Regions from separate parts of the Salinivibrio sp. EAGSL genome, predicted to be linked through region 2. Evidence: riboswitches for the same ligand, from Rfam matches in the RefSeq annotation. Region 2 holds a riboswitch; the other holds the start of a gene.
The links. A riboswitch is a leader RNA that binds a small molecule or an ion and turns the genes downstream of it on or off. The one in region 2 is predicted to bind thiamine pyrophosphate.
Positions count from the first base shown of each region.

Region 1: linked by a shared signal. The riboswitch ahead of thiB (thiamine ABC transporter substrate binding subunit) and the one ahead of thiD (bifunctional hydroxymethylpyrimidine kinase/phosphomethylpyrimidine kinase) in region 2 are both predicted to bind thiamine pyrophosphate.

Region 1 is NZ_JABWMG010000004.1:56,635-64,170, reverse strand. Features, by position in the region: gene HLG76_RS03555 (PhoH family protein) at 1-1,308, shown strand, start outside; gene thiQ (thiamine ABC transporter ATP-binding protein) at 1,347-2,045, opposite strand; gene thiP (thiamine/thiamine pyrophosphate ABC transporter permease) at 2,039-3,628, opposite strand; gene thiB (thiamine ABC transporter substrate binding subunit) at 3,634-4,620, opposite strand; TPP riboswitch at 4,673-4,774, opposite strand; gene HLG76_RS03535 (DUF547 domain-containing protein) at 4,813-5,604, opposite strand; partial or broken gene leuD (3-isopropylmalate dehydratase small subunit) at 5,749-6,350, opposite strand; gene leuC (3-isopropylmalate dehydratase large subunit) at 6,360-7,536, opposite strand, start outside.
Region 2 is NZ_JABWMG010000020.1:19,247-26,782, forward strand. Features, by position in the region: gene HLG76_RS15125 (methyl-accepting chemotaxis protein) at 1-26, opposite strand, end outside; gene HLG76_RS12360 (ion channel) at 201-1,226, shown strand; gene thiD (bifunctional hydroxymethylpyrimidine kinase/phosphomethylpyrimidine kinase) at 1,250-2,119, opposite strand; TPP riboswitch at 2,182-2,282, opposite strand; gene HLG76_RS12370 (bifunctional diguanylate cyclase/phosphodiesterase) at 2,337-4,148, opposite strand; gene HLG76_RS12375 (ATP-binding protein) at 4,145-6,016, opposite strand; gene HLG76_RS12380 (DUF3081 domain-containing protein) at 6,093-6,356, opposite strand; gene HLG76_RS12385 (HAD-IA family hydrolase) at 6,375-7,157, opposite strand.

The DNA.
Region 1 (7,536 bases), on a different contig from region 2:
ATCTATTCCTTCCAAGAACACGATGTCGTGATTCCTATGACCGTCCTCGAAGAGCTTGACCGTATTAAAGATAGCAAGCGTGATGTCTCTCGGGATGCCCGTGTGGCGATTCGTGCCTTGGAAGATATCTTTAAAGAAGCCACACCCGATGAAATTGGCGAGGGTATTGTGGTTGGTAAAGGCGATGCGACGGGTACCGTCTCCATTCTGGCTGATTTTGAGATTAAAGAAACGGTCCATGCCTTTGCCGATAAAGCGGGCGATAATCGCATTTTAAATGCGGTGTTATACCTTCAAACCAAACGCTCACCGCGCAAAGTCGTGCTGGTGACCAAAGATATCAATATGCGCCTGCGTGCCAAAGGGGCGGGGGTGATGTATGTCGAGGATTACCGTACCGACCAACTGATTGATGATGTTCGGTTGCTCACCAAAGGCTTCCATCAATGTGCGGGCAGTTTTTGGGATAAAGTGGGGCAATGCGACAGCCAGGCCTATGGCTCCGAAACACGCCACACATTACCGGCTGAGCTATTAGAAACGCCTTTTGTGAATCAGTACTTATTGGATGAAAGTGACGACTTCGCCGCACGAGTGCAAGCCATTGATGGTGATAAAGCGATCATCAAAGATCTCAGTCGAGAGCGATTAATGCACCGTGCTGCTTGGGATGTTAAACCGAAAAATATCTATCAAGGCATGGCAATGGATGCGTTGCTTGATCCCACGATTGATTTAACCATTCTGACAGGGCCTGCAGGCTGTGGGAAAACGATTTTAGCCATGGCTGCGGCATTAGAGTTAGTGGTAGAAAAGGGCATGTACGATAAGATTATCGTTACTCGTAATACGCCAGATATTGGCGAGTCGATTGGTTTTCTCCCCGGGACAGAAGAAGAGAAAATGCTGCCATGGCTCGGCGCAGTGACCGATACCCTCGAAGCGTTACACATGAATGATGAATGCACCGACGGTTCGATGCGCTACATTATGGAAAAAGCGAATCTGCAGTTTAAATCGATTAACTTTATGCGCGGGCGCTCGATTCAAAACGCGTTTGTGATTTTGGATGAGTGCCAAAACCTGACCGCCTCTCAGCTTAAAACCATTATCACCCGTTGTGGGGAGGGGACTAAGTTAGTGTGCTCGGGGAACTTAGCGCAAATCGACTCTTCCTATTTGACACCTGTAACATCCGGACTGACTTACATTGTTGAGCGGTTTAAAAACTTTGAAGGCAGTGCGTGCGTGTACCTCAATGGTGTGGTGCGAAGCCGGCTGGCTGAGTTTGCCGAAGAGAACCTTTAACCATCAAGGTGGCGGCCTCTATGCCGCCACTGATAGGGTTACGCCGTGACACCGATATAATCACGCATGATGGCTGGCGGTGTCTTGAGCGTATCAACCGGATCGTGAAGCTGGATTCGGCCATTATCGAGATAGATAAATTGATTGGCGATCGCTTGTGCATCGTCTGGATGGTGAGTGACCATTACCACCGTCGTGCCTTGTTCTTGAGCGGTACGTTTGACCAAGGCTAACATGTCTTGTTTTAGCGCCGGATCAAGTGCCGAAAAGGGTTCATCGAGCAGTAATAAAGGCTGGTTGCGTGCGATGCTTCTCCCCAAGGCGATGCGTTGGCGTTGGCCGCCCGATAGTTGGCTGGGTAGACGAGATAAATAATCGGTCAACCCTACCGCGTGTGCGGCATGGCGCACGGCCTCTTGCTGTGTGGCCGTGAGTTTAAGCGAGGGAGACAAGCCAATCGCCATGTTGTCGAATACTGACAAATGGGTAAATACGTTGTGCTCTTGAAACAAAATAGACAGTGGCCGCTGGTGAGCGGGTGTCGTGGTGACGGGCTTGCCATCAATGGTGATCTCGCCACTATCTGGCGCGATCAGCCCAGCAATCAGTGATAATAAGGTGCTTTTGCCTGCACCGCTGGGCCCGAGCACAGCCACAATCTCTCCAGGGGCTATTTGGGCATCAAAGATCATCCAATCTTGCTGGTAACGATAGTGGACATTGGAAAGCGTCAGCATGCGTGTCTCCATTGGATCAGACGAGTGATTAGGGCGTAGCAACCCAAACTGGTAAGCAGTAATAGCATGGCAGCGGCAGCGCCTGCGTCCATTTGGTAGCTCCCCATCAAGCGAAACAAATAGAGCGGCAGGGTTTGAAAATTTTGGCTACCAAAAAGTGCGATCGCACTAAGATCGCCCATCGATAACACAAAACTCACCGCCACGCCGCGCGCGATCGGGGCGCGTAAACACTGCCATTCGATAAGATGTAGACGGTTGACACCTTTTAGCCCCAAGGTAGCGCAAAGATTGTGATAGGACTGGGCAAGTTGATAGGAGGGCGCGCTCAGTACTTTTATTAAATAGGGCAACGCCATTAGGGCGTTCACGGCCATCACCAACCACAGCGCCAAGCTGAATACATCGCTAAACTGGCGAAACAGTAAAAAAAGCCCGGTACTGAGGACAATACTGGGTACCACTAAAATCATCGCCCCTAACGTTTCAATGCCATTCGCTTGTTTCTTACGCCCGTTCAAGCGCCAATGACGACTGGCTAAGATGACAGAGGTGGCCAACACGAAGGCCAAGACGGTTGCTCCGGTAGCGATAAGCAGTGAATGCATGGTGGCTTGCCATAATGCCGTGTCGCTCAGCACAATTAACGCGCTAGGGTTAAGGCCACGCGCGATCACAACTCCGAGAGGTGGTAGAACCAACAATAAAGTCAGCGCAATCCAGAGACTGTCCCAACACTTCGCCGTGCGACTATCGAGTGCCGATGGAAGCGGTTGCACTTCGCTGGGGGTGTTGGCAATCGGCCGAGTCAGTGTTTGCACAATAAAAGCAAAGGTGCCGCACAAGAGCATTTGCCACAGCGCCAGAGCGGCACCGGTTTGTAAGTCAAAATCAAAATGAATGGCTTGATAGATAGCCAATTCAATGGTGGTCGCTTTGGGGCCACCGCCTAATGCCATCACGGTGGCGAAGCTGGTGAAACACAACATGAATACCAGTCCGACGACATGGGGTAGACTTTGCCGCAGATAAGGCCATTCAAGGTGGCGAAAACGTTGCCAGCCTCTTAGACCAAGCTGGGTTGCCAGGCGCCTTTGATCCGCCGGGATCCCTTCCAAGGCCTGCACCATCAATTGGGCCGAAAAAGGCAGGTTAAAGAAAACATGCGCAAGCAAAATGCCGCTTAAGCCATAGAGAGAAAATGGCATCGCCGCATCAAATTGCGCGAAGGCTTGTGCAATCCAACCGCTGCGGCCGTAGATGGCAACCAATCCAAACACGCCCACCAATACCGGCAGCACCAGGGTCATGGCAAACAGTTTGAGTAGCCAAGCTTTCCCTGGAAATTGTCGCCGAGCCAGCGCATGGGCCACAGGAATGGCGAGCCCAACGCTGAGCACCACAGATAAGGTAGCCTGCTTAAAGCTAAACAGCGTGACATGGCGCAGATAGGCATCTTGCCACAGGGCGGACAGCTTCAAGTCTTGACTGTGTAAGAACAGCGCCCAGAGTGCGCTGCCAATTAATAACACGACCAAGCTGGCCGCGAGACTGCCCGGCCAGGTTCGAGAAGGGTTGAGCATCGACGTTATTCAACCAAAGCGGTTTGCCAATCGCGCACCCATTGCTGACGGTTACCCATCACTTCATCGGGCTGGTACAACAGGCTCTCTTCTGGTTTGTTCAGTGTATAGAAGGCGTCAGGCAAGCTAACATCGGTGACCGGATACATCCACTGCGTGGTTGGGATCACAGACTGTGCTGCGTCACTGAGCATAAATTGTAGAAACGCATCGGCGCGTTCTGGTTGGTCGGTATAAGCAGACTTCGCCGCCACTTCAATTTGCATATAGTGGCCTTCTTCAAACATGGCGGCGGCAAAGCGGTCATCATCGTCAGCGACCAGGTGGTAGGCGGGCGAAGAGGTGTATGAAAGCACCATATCTGCCTCTTTGTTGAGGAACATGTTGTACGCTTCGGTCCAGCCTTTGGTCACGGTAATGGTGTTGTCGGCAAGATCGCGCCATGCCTGCTGGCTTTGATCGCCGTATACTTTTTGGATCCACAGCATCAAGCCTTGGCCAACTGTTGACACGCGTGGATCTTGGTAAATCACACTGATATCGTCACGCTCCTCAATCAAAGCCTTCAAGCTTTTGGGTGGGTCGAGCAAACGCGTGGTGTCATACACAAAGGCAAAGTAGCCGTAATCGTAGGGGATAAAGTAGGGATTATCCCAACCGCCGGGTACCTGTAGGCGCTCCGTATTCACCGCGTGCTCGGCGACAATGCCGCTACGCTCAGCTTCTTTCATCAAGTTAGTATCCATACCGAGTACAATATCAGCCTTGGTAGTATTGCCTTCGATACGTAAGCGATTAAGCAGAGCAGCACCGTCACTAAGAGACACAAACTCTAATTGGCAGTCACAGCGTTTTTCAAATTCGGCTTTGATTTTTGGCCCTGCGCCCCAATCGGCGATAAAAGAATCATAGGTATAGACCGTTAGAGGGTCGGCGGCACGGGCGCTGAGTGATAACAGCGATAAAGAAACCAGAGTGAGAACAGAGGTAATAACTTTCACAGCACGCTCCTAAGTTGGGCGTGGGTGTTGAGGCAAGTTGATGGCAACATCAAGTCTCAATCCCTACGCCAGTGTTAGCTGGATCAGGTTCGATGGGTTTAGCGCCGCGCGCAATCTCAGCCATAAGGCTCCCCAATGAGTACGGTGCGATTGTACTGATTGGCTTAGTGTTTACCAAGCCTTTTAGTCCGCGATTTGGTTAAGCGTCCAGTCGTAGTCATAATCCAAGCGTGCATCCTTGGGAAGCTTGATGTCTCTATATTGATTGATATGGGTGATCACCCCTTGTTCACTGCCGCCAAAGTCAGTCTCAAACCACTCATAGATAGAAGAAAGCTGCCACTGATTACCGTGCTGACTCACGCCTTTATCACTATTAATAAAGGTGTAGGCGGCTTGTTCTAATTGCGTATCCAAGGTGTCGGCTTGAAAGGCTTGCGGTTGCAGGTTAGGGCAGCCAAGGCTGGCACAATTGACCGCATAGTGGGTACGCGGATCTTGCCACAGCGGACGCAAAATACGGTGTTCGATATCATTGAGCGTGAGGGATTCGCCCGCCACCGTCACTACGTCATCATCCCACGGACCAAAGCTAAAGAGTCCACCGAGTTTGGTGATAGAGCTGACTGGATAGGCGTCCAAAATTAGCTTTACGGTGACTGAGTTGTAGAGATTAACCCAATACGCGTATTGTTCGTCTTTGCTCAGAGTGCGCGGATCGCGCTCGGTAAGCATGCCAATGTAATGATCGAGGGTCGCTCTATCGGCCTCGGTGACGGCTGCGTAGTTAAATAAGGTGTGCTGCCCCTGAGGCTGTAAATACTTATCGAGTAATACTTGCCAACTGTGATGCGTGAAGGTGGCTTGGCTGTCAGGATTGTGTGCATCCCACATTGCCCAGTAGTCCGCTTTGGGCGCGGCTTGGCTGATGAGCGGAAACACTAGCCCAAATAGAAGTATCAAATGTTTTTGCATTGTCAGTCCTTAATGCGATCAAACCTTCTTTGAGACTAGACCAAGCGAGTCAGCGGTTGGTTTCATTGAGGATAGAAAAATGGCAAGGAACGCCAATAAATGCGGAATAATCGGCACTTATTGGCGAGAGATGAGTGGATGGTCTTACACCAAAAAATCAGGTATTTGCTGCTCAAAGCGCGAAATTTCCGCTTCGTGCTGTAACGTCAGCCCGATACTATCCAAACCTTCGAGTAAGCAATGACGGCGAAAATCATCCATCTGGAAGCTAAAGCAGTGTTCACCGGCACGGATGGTTTGGGCGGGCAAATCTAGCGTTACCGTCGCGCCTTCATTTTCCGCCACATACGTAAATAAAGCATCGATTTGGCCTTCTTCAAGGGTCACCGGCACCATTTGGTTATTAATGCAGTTGCCATAGAAAATATCGGCAAAACTGGGGGCGATAATCACTTTAAAACCGTAATCATCCAGCGCCCAAGGAGCATGTTCGCGTGACGAGCCACAGCCAAAGTTTTCGCGGGTGAGTAACACGCTCGCCCCTTGGTAGCGCACTTGATTGAGCACAAACTCGGGGTTCGGCTGTTTGCCCGCATCGTCTAAAAAGCGCCAATCGTGAAACAGGTGCTGGCCGAATCCGGTGCGGGTGACTTTTGCAAAAACTGTTTGGGGATGATCGCATCGGTGTCGACGTTTGCCGCATCCAATGGGGCAACAATGCCGGTATGAGTGTGTATGCCTGACATAAGGCCTCCTTATAATTGGTTAACGTCAACAAAGTGACCGGCAATGGCGGCGGCAGCGGCCATGGCTGGGCTGACCAAGTGGGTACGGCCTTCACGGCCTTGGCGGCCTTCAAAGTTACGGTTGCTGGTCGATGCACAGCGCTCTTTGGGGCCTAAGCGATCGTTGTTCATCGCCAAGCACATTGAGCAGCCGGGTAAGCGCCACTCAAAGCCCGCCTCGCGGAAAATCACATCCAGCCCTTCTTGCTCTGCTTGGGCACGCACTTGCTCTGAGCCTGGCACCACCATGGCATGGACGCTATCTGCGACGTGCCGACCTTTGGCGACCGCCGCGGCTGCGCGCATGTCCTCAATTCGAGAGTTGGTACATGAACCAATAAAGACTTTATCAATTTGGATATCTGTTATGGCTTGGCCTGCGGTTAGCCCCATGTATTTCAGCGCGCGTTCCGCTGAGTGGCGCGCGATCGGATCTGCCATGTGCTCAGGGGCCGGCACGCTATCGTGCACACTAACCACTTGGCCGGGGTTGGTCCCCCAGGTGACCTGATGATGAATTTGACTGCCATCGAGTGTCACGACACGATCAAATTGCGCATCGGCATCCGAGTGCAAGGTTTGCCAAAAATCGACCGCTTGCTGCCATTGTTCACCTTTAGGGGCAAATTTCTTGTCTTTTAAATAGGCAAATGTGGTCTCATCGGGGGCGATCAGGCCCGCTTTTGCGCCCAATTCGATCGCCATGTTGCAGACCGTCATTCGCCCTTCCATGGACAAGTCGGTAATGGCGTCACCGCAAAATTCCACCACGTGTCCGGTGCCGCCGGCATGACCGACTTGGCCGATAATCGCTAGGACAATGTCTTTGGCGGTGATCCCGGGGGCGGTTTTGCCCGTGACTTCAATTTTCATGGTGCGGGCGCGGGATTGCTTGAGCGTTTGGGTGGCCAGTACGTGTTCGACTTCGGAGGTACCAATACCAAAGGCCAGTGCACCAAAAGCACCGTGAGTTGCCGTATGAGAATCACCACAGACGATGGTATTGCCAGGCAAAGTAATCCCTAACTCGGGCCCCATCACATGGACAATGCCTTGGTAGGGGTGATTCAAGTCGTACAGGGTGACGCCAAATTCTTCGCAGTTTTTAGCCAAGGTTTCCATTTGGATGCGCGCCATTTCCCCTGAC
Region 2 (7,536 bases):
TCAAGTTGACGCCGAGATATAAACACGCTGACTCCTAATGACGTAATTAAGCTTTTTATAATATTTTAACGCTTTAAATTGGCTTTGTAGGATTATCCAAGCAAAGTGTGATCGCATTGACGCCAAGCGCCTGATTTACACTGTAAACCTGACGCAAATCACTTCATACTGCGATCACTGAAGTGAATGAGCGAAAATTTATGACCTTTTGGTTGCTTTTTAAACGTTGGATTATCAGTCGCTTCGCCCATTTGAACGGGCGTATGCTCGGCTTGGTGGTACTCGCCTATGGCGTGATTGGCTGGCTACTTTTATATGGGGCGGGCGAGACCGCGATGACCCAATCGCTGAGCCGCTATGTGTATTACTTGATTGTGACGGCCTCGACCGTTGGCTACGGCGATTATTCCCCCGTTACTGAGTGGGGGCAATGGATCACGGCTTTTTGGATTATTCCCGGCGGCTTAGGGTTGTTTGCGGTGGTGATTGGGCATATCACCGGATCACTGGTGGATTATTGGCGACGCGGGTTACAAGGAAAACGGAGTATTAGTGTGAAAAATCATCTTCTTATCTTAGGCTGGAACGGACAACGTACGATACAGCTTATTCGTTTATTGCAAAGCGGAGTGCACGGTGAGCGCCCGATTGTGCTTTGTGCGCGCGCAGAAATCGAAAACCCACTGCCTGGTGAAGTGGAATTTGTGCGCGTGGCAAGTTTTACCGATGCTGAAGGCATTGCCCGCGCCAAGGTCGAGCATGCCTCGAGTATTATTATTGATAACCCAGAAGATGATATTACTTTGTCAGCGGCTCTGTTCTGCGCACATAAAAATCCGTCAGCGCATTTATTGGCGTATTTTCAAGATGATGCGATAAGCCAAATCCTCAAACAGCACTACCCGCATGCGGAATGTGTGCCGTCGGTGTCGGTCGAAATGCTAGCAAAAGCGGCGGTGGATCCCGGTTCAAGTCAGTTGCATCATGAGCTTTTGAGCACGTCACAAGGGATGACGCAATACTGTGCCCGTTATCCGAGTAACGCAACAGAAATCGATACCGGCGATCTCTTTGGTCAGCTCAAGCAAGAATATGACGCCACCTTAATTGGGATCGACCAAGGCCAAGGTATTGTTTTGAACCCGCCAGTGGGGACAAAAGTATTGCCGGGCGACCGTCTTTTTTATATCGCCGCCCAGCGCTTGCCACATTGGTCCGCCGCGTAAGCACGCTATCTAATCAAAGTGCATTATTTAACGAGAGCGTGCGATTCAACCAACGCATGCTTGGATAAATAAACACTTTCATCAGCGGGGTAGGCGAAAAAATGATGTACCGGCCCTGCCCCTCTTCCAACGATTAACTGTTGGCTATGCGCTAAGGCGTCAGTGAGATAACGCTTAGCCGCTCGCCCGGCGTCAATGGGTGTCAGTCCCTGCGCATAAAACGAGGCAATCGCCGCCGACAGTGAACAGCCTGTGCCATGGGTGTTAGGCGTTTCAATGCGGCGCGCACTCAGGGTTTGACACGTATCTCGGCTAATCCACACATCCAGACTCTCTGGCGCATGATGCAAGTGCCCACCTTTTAGCATCACATACGGACATCCGAGCTTGCGCAGTGCCGGCACTAAGGCGTACATCTCTTCGGTGGTTGTCGGAACAGGACACCCGGTTAAACGCGCGGCCTCTGGCAAGTTGGGGGTTAAAATGGTCGCGCGCGGGATCAATGTATTGATCAGTGCATCCATGGCGTCATCATCTAATAACGGATCGCCGCTGGTGGCGATCATGACCGGATCGAGCACGACTGGTAAGTGCGGGGAACGCGCGAGCACAGCGGCTACTTCGCGAATAATCGCTTGGTTGGCGAGCATGCCGATTTTCACGGCACGTACCGGCATGTCGTATAACACAGCATTCAGTTGCGCGCGAACAAACGCTGGGTCGACCGGCGAGACGGCCTCAACGCCACAGGTATTTTGTGCAGTTAAGGCGGTGATCGCCGAGCAGGCATAGCCGCCCGTGGCTGAAATCGCTTTAATATCGGCTTGAATACCAGCCCCCCCACCGCTGTCTGAGCCGGCGATGGTGAGAATAACAGGTGGTGATTGGTTCATATTGGCCCCTTAATCATGAGGGGCGGAAGGAGACAAAACCACGCACGATGGCGCGACCTTGTGTGCTGAGCACGTCAGTTCCCTCCGCCAGTGCTAACTGGATCAGGTTCTACGGGTCCTGCTTTCGCAGTCTCAGCAATTGCTTGCTCCCCGACTAACACGGTCAGAATATAAACCTTAGTGATAAAGCGCAAGTATGATGGCGCTAATTGCGCGTTTAGGCCATCTCATTATTATTGCTGGTTGCATTGCTATTAATGGTTGCATTGCTATTGATCGTCGCATTGCTATTGATCGTCGCGTTGCCTTGATTGGCGGTTTTAAGCAGTTGTTCAAATCCTTCTTGGATTAGCGGCCGTGCGTATAAAAAGCCCTGCACTTGGTCGCAGCCAATGGTTTGTAGCACATACTGCTGGTCCTCTTTTTCAACACCCTCGGCGACCACACCATGACCAAAGCCATGGGCCAAATCAATCACGCTACCCACCAAGTGCTTATCACTGGCGTTGGTAGCCAAGTCTTGGATAAAGCTGCGATCAAGTTTGACCCAATCGACCGGTAACTGTTTAAGGTAACTGAGCGAGCTGTAGCCGGTGCCAAAGTCATCGAGGGCAATATGCATGCCTGCATCTCGCAATTGTTGTAGCTCTTTCAGTGCCACCGACATGTGCTGGATCAGTGCTGATTCTGTGACCTCTAATTGAATCAGATGCAAAGGGACATCAACTGCCTGGCACCGAGCTAAGACGCTGTCAGCAAAGCCGGGGCGAAACTGCTGGGCAGAAACATTGACTGACAGGTGAAAGCTATCGTTGATCAGTTTATTTTTTCGCCAACATTCAACCGCGGCTAAGGCCATCACCAGTACGTGGTCGCCCAGTTGGATCATGTCTGCGCTGCGTTCGGCGATGGGGATAAATTCCGCCGGACTGATGGCCCCAAGGGTCGGATGCTGCCAACGCAACAGCGCTTCCGCGCCTATCATCAAACCGCCGTCTAATCGCCATTTGGGTTGATACACCAGTGATAATTGTCCGCTTTGTAGTGCTGGCCCTAATTCGGTGCGAATCAAATGCGCGCGCTGAGCTTGGCTGTCAAGCTCAGGCTGATATTCGCCGATAAGTTGGTCATCCGTCGGAATCGCTAAAATGGCTTGACGAAACAGTTGCGCCACATCTTGTGTCTCAAGCTCCGTGCGGCTGATACCAATGTGGCAACGTAAAAACATTAAACGCCCATCGAGCGTGTGATGTCCGCTGATCAACCGATTGATGCGCGCGGCTTTTTCTACGGCATGGTTATCGTGTTCTTCAATCAGCATCACCAGTCGTGTGCTATCCCAAACGCCAATGCGATGTGGGCGCGCCACTGTACTATTGGCTAGCAGATTAGCCACTTGTTTGTATAGTGCCTCTGTCATTAAATGGCCTTGGTGTTTGGTCACCGCTTCCATGCCATCTAAGGCAATCATCATCACAGTCACCGGCCCTTTGCTCAGCTGGCGCTCAGCGGCATCTAATAATGCGCGACGATTTGGTAGCCCGGTTAACGGATGGGTCAAAGAAAGCGCGCGTAAAGCCGCCGTTTGTTTGTTAACCAGCATTTGCAGCCGTGCCGCTTGATCGCGCTCTTTACGGGTTTTCAATTGCAGATACAAAAGGTTTTGAATCCGTTGCAACACCTCATCGTGATCAAAGGGTTTGCTGATGTAATCAATCGCGCCACGGCATAACGCTTGGTTACGCAAATTCAGGTCATTATCTGCGGTGAGTACCATCACGGGCGGGCAATGCTCATCTAAAGCGTCATTAAGATCATCCAGCACCAGTAAGCCAGAGCGCTGCGGCATCCGCATATCGAGTAAAATCAGGTCAGGAACGGGGGAGAGAGCATCGGTAACAAGGCGAGGATCGGTGAGCCCATTCAGCTGTTGATAACCGGCTTGCTTGAGCATGGTAGACAGTAAGTGAATGTTTTCCGGTCGATCATCAATGATCAGTATATGTGCTTGTGACGGATCCTTTGTCATAGCCTCTCCTCTAATAATAATTGTATGGCCTCAGCCAAGTCCGCTGACGAGAGCGGCAGCGATAAACGTCGTAATGTCGGTTTGTTATGCGGTTCGTCGCATGGGTTGTCAGTCAGAACAATGAGTGGTTTGTCGCCAAATTGTGCTTGTATTTGTTCGGGCGTTGCCGCAACGCTATCAGCCGCTATAATGACTAACGATGGCGGAGAAGCGAGCGCAACAGCCTCAGCCAGTGACAGCTCATGCGCATGATAGAGTGTCAACATTGGCCAATCTTCAAAGCAATCGGTCATCAGGCGCTGGCGGGCACTGTTATTATCAATATAGAGCACGCGATGCGGCTGGCTCACGCGGAGACACGTACAACCTTGATCGTCAGGTCGCGTCGACGCTCGGTAAGGGAACGTTACTGCAAAACAACTGCCCTTGCCTGGCTGGCTTTTTACTGACATCTCGCCTTGCATTTGCACAACCAATTGATGGCTCACCGCTAACCCCACACCTGCCCCTTCAATCTGTGATTGTTCGGCGGCCAAGCGGTTAAAAGGCTCAAAAAGATGGTTTAACCGATTTTCAGCAATACCGATCCCGGTATCTGATACAGAGATCGTCAAGGTTGACGATGGTTGACTGGCTTCAACCCATACTCGCCCCTGAGGATGGTTATATTTAATCGCGTTGCTGAGTAAATTGATCAACACTTGTTTGAAACGGGTTGGATCCACATATAGGTCGCCACTCAGATTCGCGGGTAGGCACTCATCTAACTCAACGTGCTGTTGCTGTGCGAGCGGGAGTAGTGTTCGAACGGCATCACTGACAAGGGCGCGAACCGGATACCAGGTAACATTGACCACCGTTTTTCCTGCCTCAAGTTTGGCAAGATCCAGCACATCATTAATTAAGGTGAGTAAGTGGCGACCACTTTGGTGAATTTGATCGACATATTGCCGTTGCGTCTCCGTCAAGCGAGGAGAAGAGGATCGTTGTAGTAGTTGCGCATAACCGAGCACACTGTTTAAAGGCGTGCGCAGCTCATGACTCATGGCAGAGAGAAAATCACTTTTGGCTTGATTGGCGCGTTCTGCCTCGTGCTTCGCTTGCAGCAATGGTGTGGCATCATACCCAACAGTCACGATGGCGTAAGGCTCTCCCTCTACGTGGCGAATAAGCGTTTTAGCGAGCTTAAAAGTCCGACCATCTCTTAATGTCACATCTACATGAACGGGTTCACCATCGAGCGTCAGTTGGTGATCAAGCGCATTGAGGGTTTCGCGCATTCCCTCAGGCAAGGCACCATGAATTGCCTCAGCAAGCTGTTCAACATGCTCGACATTTAATGCTTGTAGGCAGGCGTAATTTGCAAGCGAATATTGTCCGCCCAGCTCTCGGACAAAAACAGGATTGGCGATCGCATTAATAATGGTTTTGAGTTGATTGCGTTCGTGTTTAATACGCGTCTGAGCCTGAGTCAGCGCGCGCATATCAGACATAATGCCAATAAACTCTCGCCGGTCTTCAACCCACACTTCACTGACCGCCAGATGAATGGGGACCACATGCCCCGCTTGATGCCGTGCCTCAACCCGCCGGCCGGTACCGATAATGTTTGCCTGGCCTGTTGTTATATATTGCCGTAAATAATGGTCATGCTTCCCTTGGTGCTCCGGCGGCATTAAACAATCAACATTCTTTCCGATTAGCTGTTGCGGGTGATAACCCAATAATCGGTGGGTGAACGGGTTCGCATCTAAAATAATGCCGCGTTCATCAATCACCAAGATCGCGGCTGCCGCGCTGTTGACTAACGCTTGATAATGGGCTTGGGTCCCGCGTGTTCGGTTTGTGGTGATTGGTTCGCTGTCCATGCTCCCTGCCTTTGACCTATAAAAAACGCCCCATTGTGGGGCGTGTGACGGTCCGGCATGCATTGCCTATCCGTCGCTATCTTTTATAGTTTTTGACTAGCGCATCGACCTTTTTCAGGAACTGCTCTTTAAGGTTCTCATGCTCGTAGTCGAGATGATACGTATTGTGAAACCCCACACGTAACTGTACCCCATTTCCTGCTAAATAAATGGTATAGCCGTCATAATCTGAGAAAGCGTCAATGCCATCCAAGCGGTGTCCATCTTCTATTTTCTCACCAAACTCCGTGACTATCTCAAACGCGCGAAGCAGATGGGTCGGATCGAGTTCGTTTTTCACGCTTCCCTCCTGGCTATATTATCGAAATTGTGCGCCCCCTTTAGGTCGCATCGCACGACCACGCAGTGAGCCCGCTAATACCGGTGGGGCGGTGACACCCTGTCCCGGTACACCCAAACGATTGGGCCTTGCAATGATATTGGGCAAACTGGCCAATGTATCAAGGGTAGTGTCCGGACAGGCCTTTTGGATCCCTGTACCGTAATTATAGCCATAGTTAACACAAATCACTGGCGAGCCAGCGGCGCGAGCCGCATGCACATCGCTGACCGAATCCCCCACCACCAGCAGTTCCAGGGGTGAAACGCCAAGTATGGCGGCCGCTTCGTAAATACCGTCCGGATCCGGCTTGCCAACAGACATTGCATCGGCACCCAATATCCGAGTGAAAAAATGCCCAACGCCAAGTGCTCTCAGTAAGCTGTTAGCATGCGCCGTTTGCATATCTGTGGTGCACACCATCGGGATGTGACGCTGCGATAAGGTTTCAAGGCACGCAAGCACGCCCGGGTACAGTCGAGTTTTTGGCGGTTTACTGCCTAGGTATGAGGACAAAAAGAGTGCGCGCGCTTGGTTTAGCACGCGGGTCGATACGCGCCCGTCGATGTGTCGAGTTAACACGCGGTGGATCAATAAATCCGCCCCATCACCAATCCAATCTTTTATTGCATGAGGATCTTCATCAGGCAAGCTTAAGCCACGTAACATACCGCTAACCGCCTCATACAGATCGTCAAAAGGGTCTGCGAGTGTGCCGTCTAAGTCAAAGCATACCGCAGAGACGCTCTTTAACTTAACCATAAAAACCCCTTTTTATTCATAATCTTAATAAAATTAAAAAAGATAGAACTGGATCAGAAATCGAATCCAACGACGTTTCAACGTTAGCAGAGAAGCTAGCGTCGTCCTATCAAAATACGACGGATAATATTTGGGATCATGGAAAAGAAAATGGATAAATGACCGGTAAAGTACAAACTTCAGTGTTGAATCAAGCCACTAACATCATGGTGATCAAAGTCACACTTTTAGATCTTGATTGGCGATGATACCGACGTTAAACCTGTATAAAAAACCGTCATATTTTTGACTTTTTATTAATAAGCGTGCTGGGTTTGCCACACTCCTATTCGTTGAGCGTGACGAGGGTGAATGGTCATTTGATGAAGGGGTGGATCAC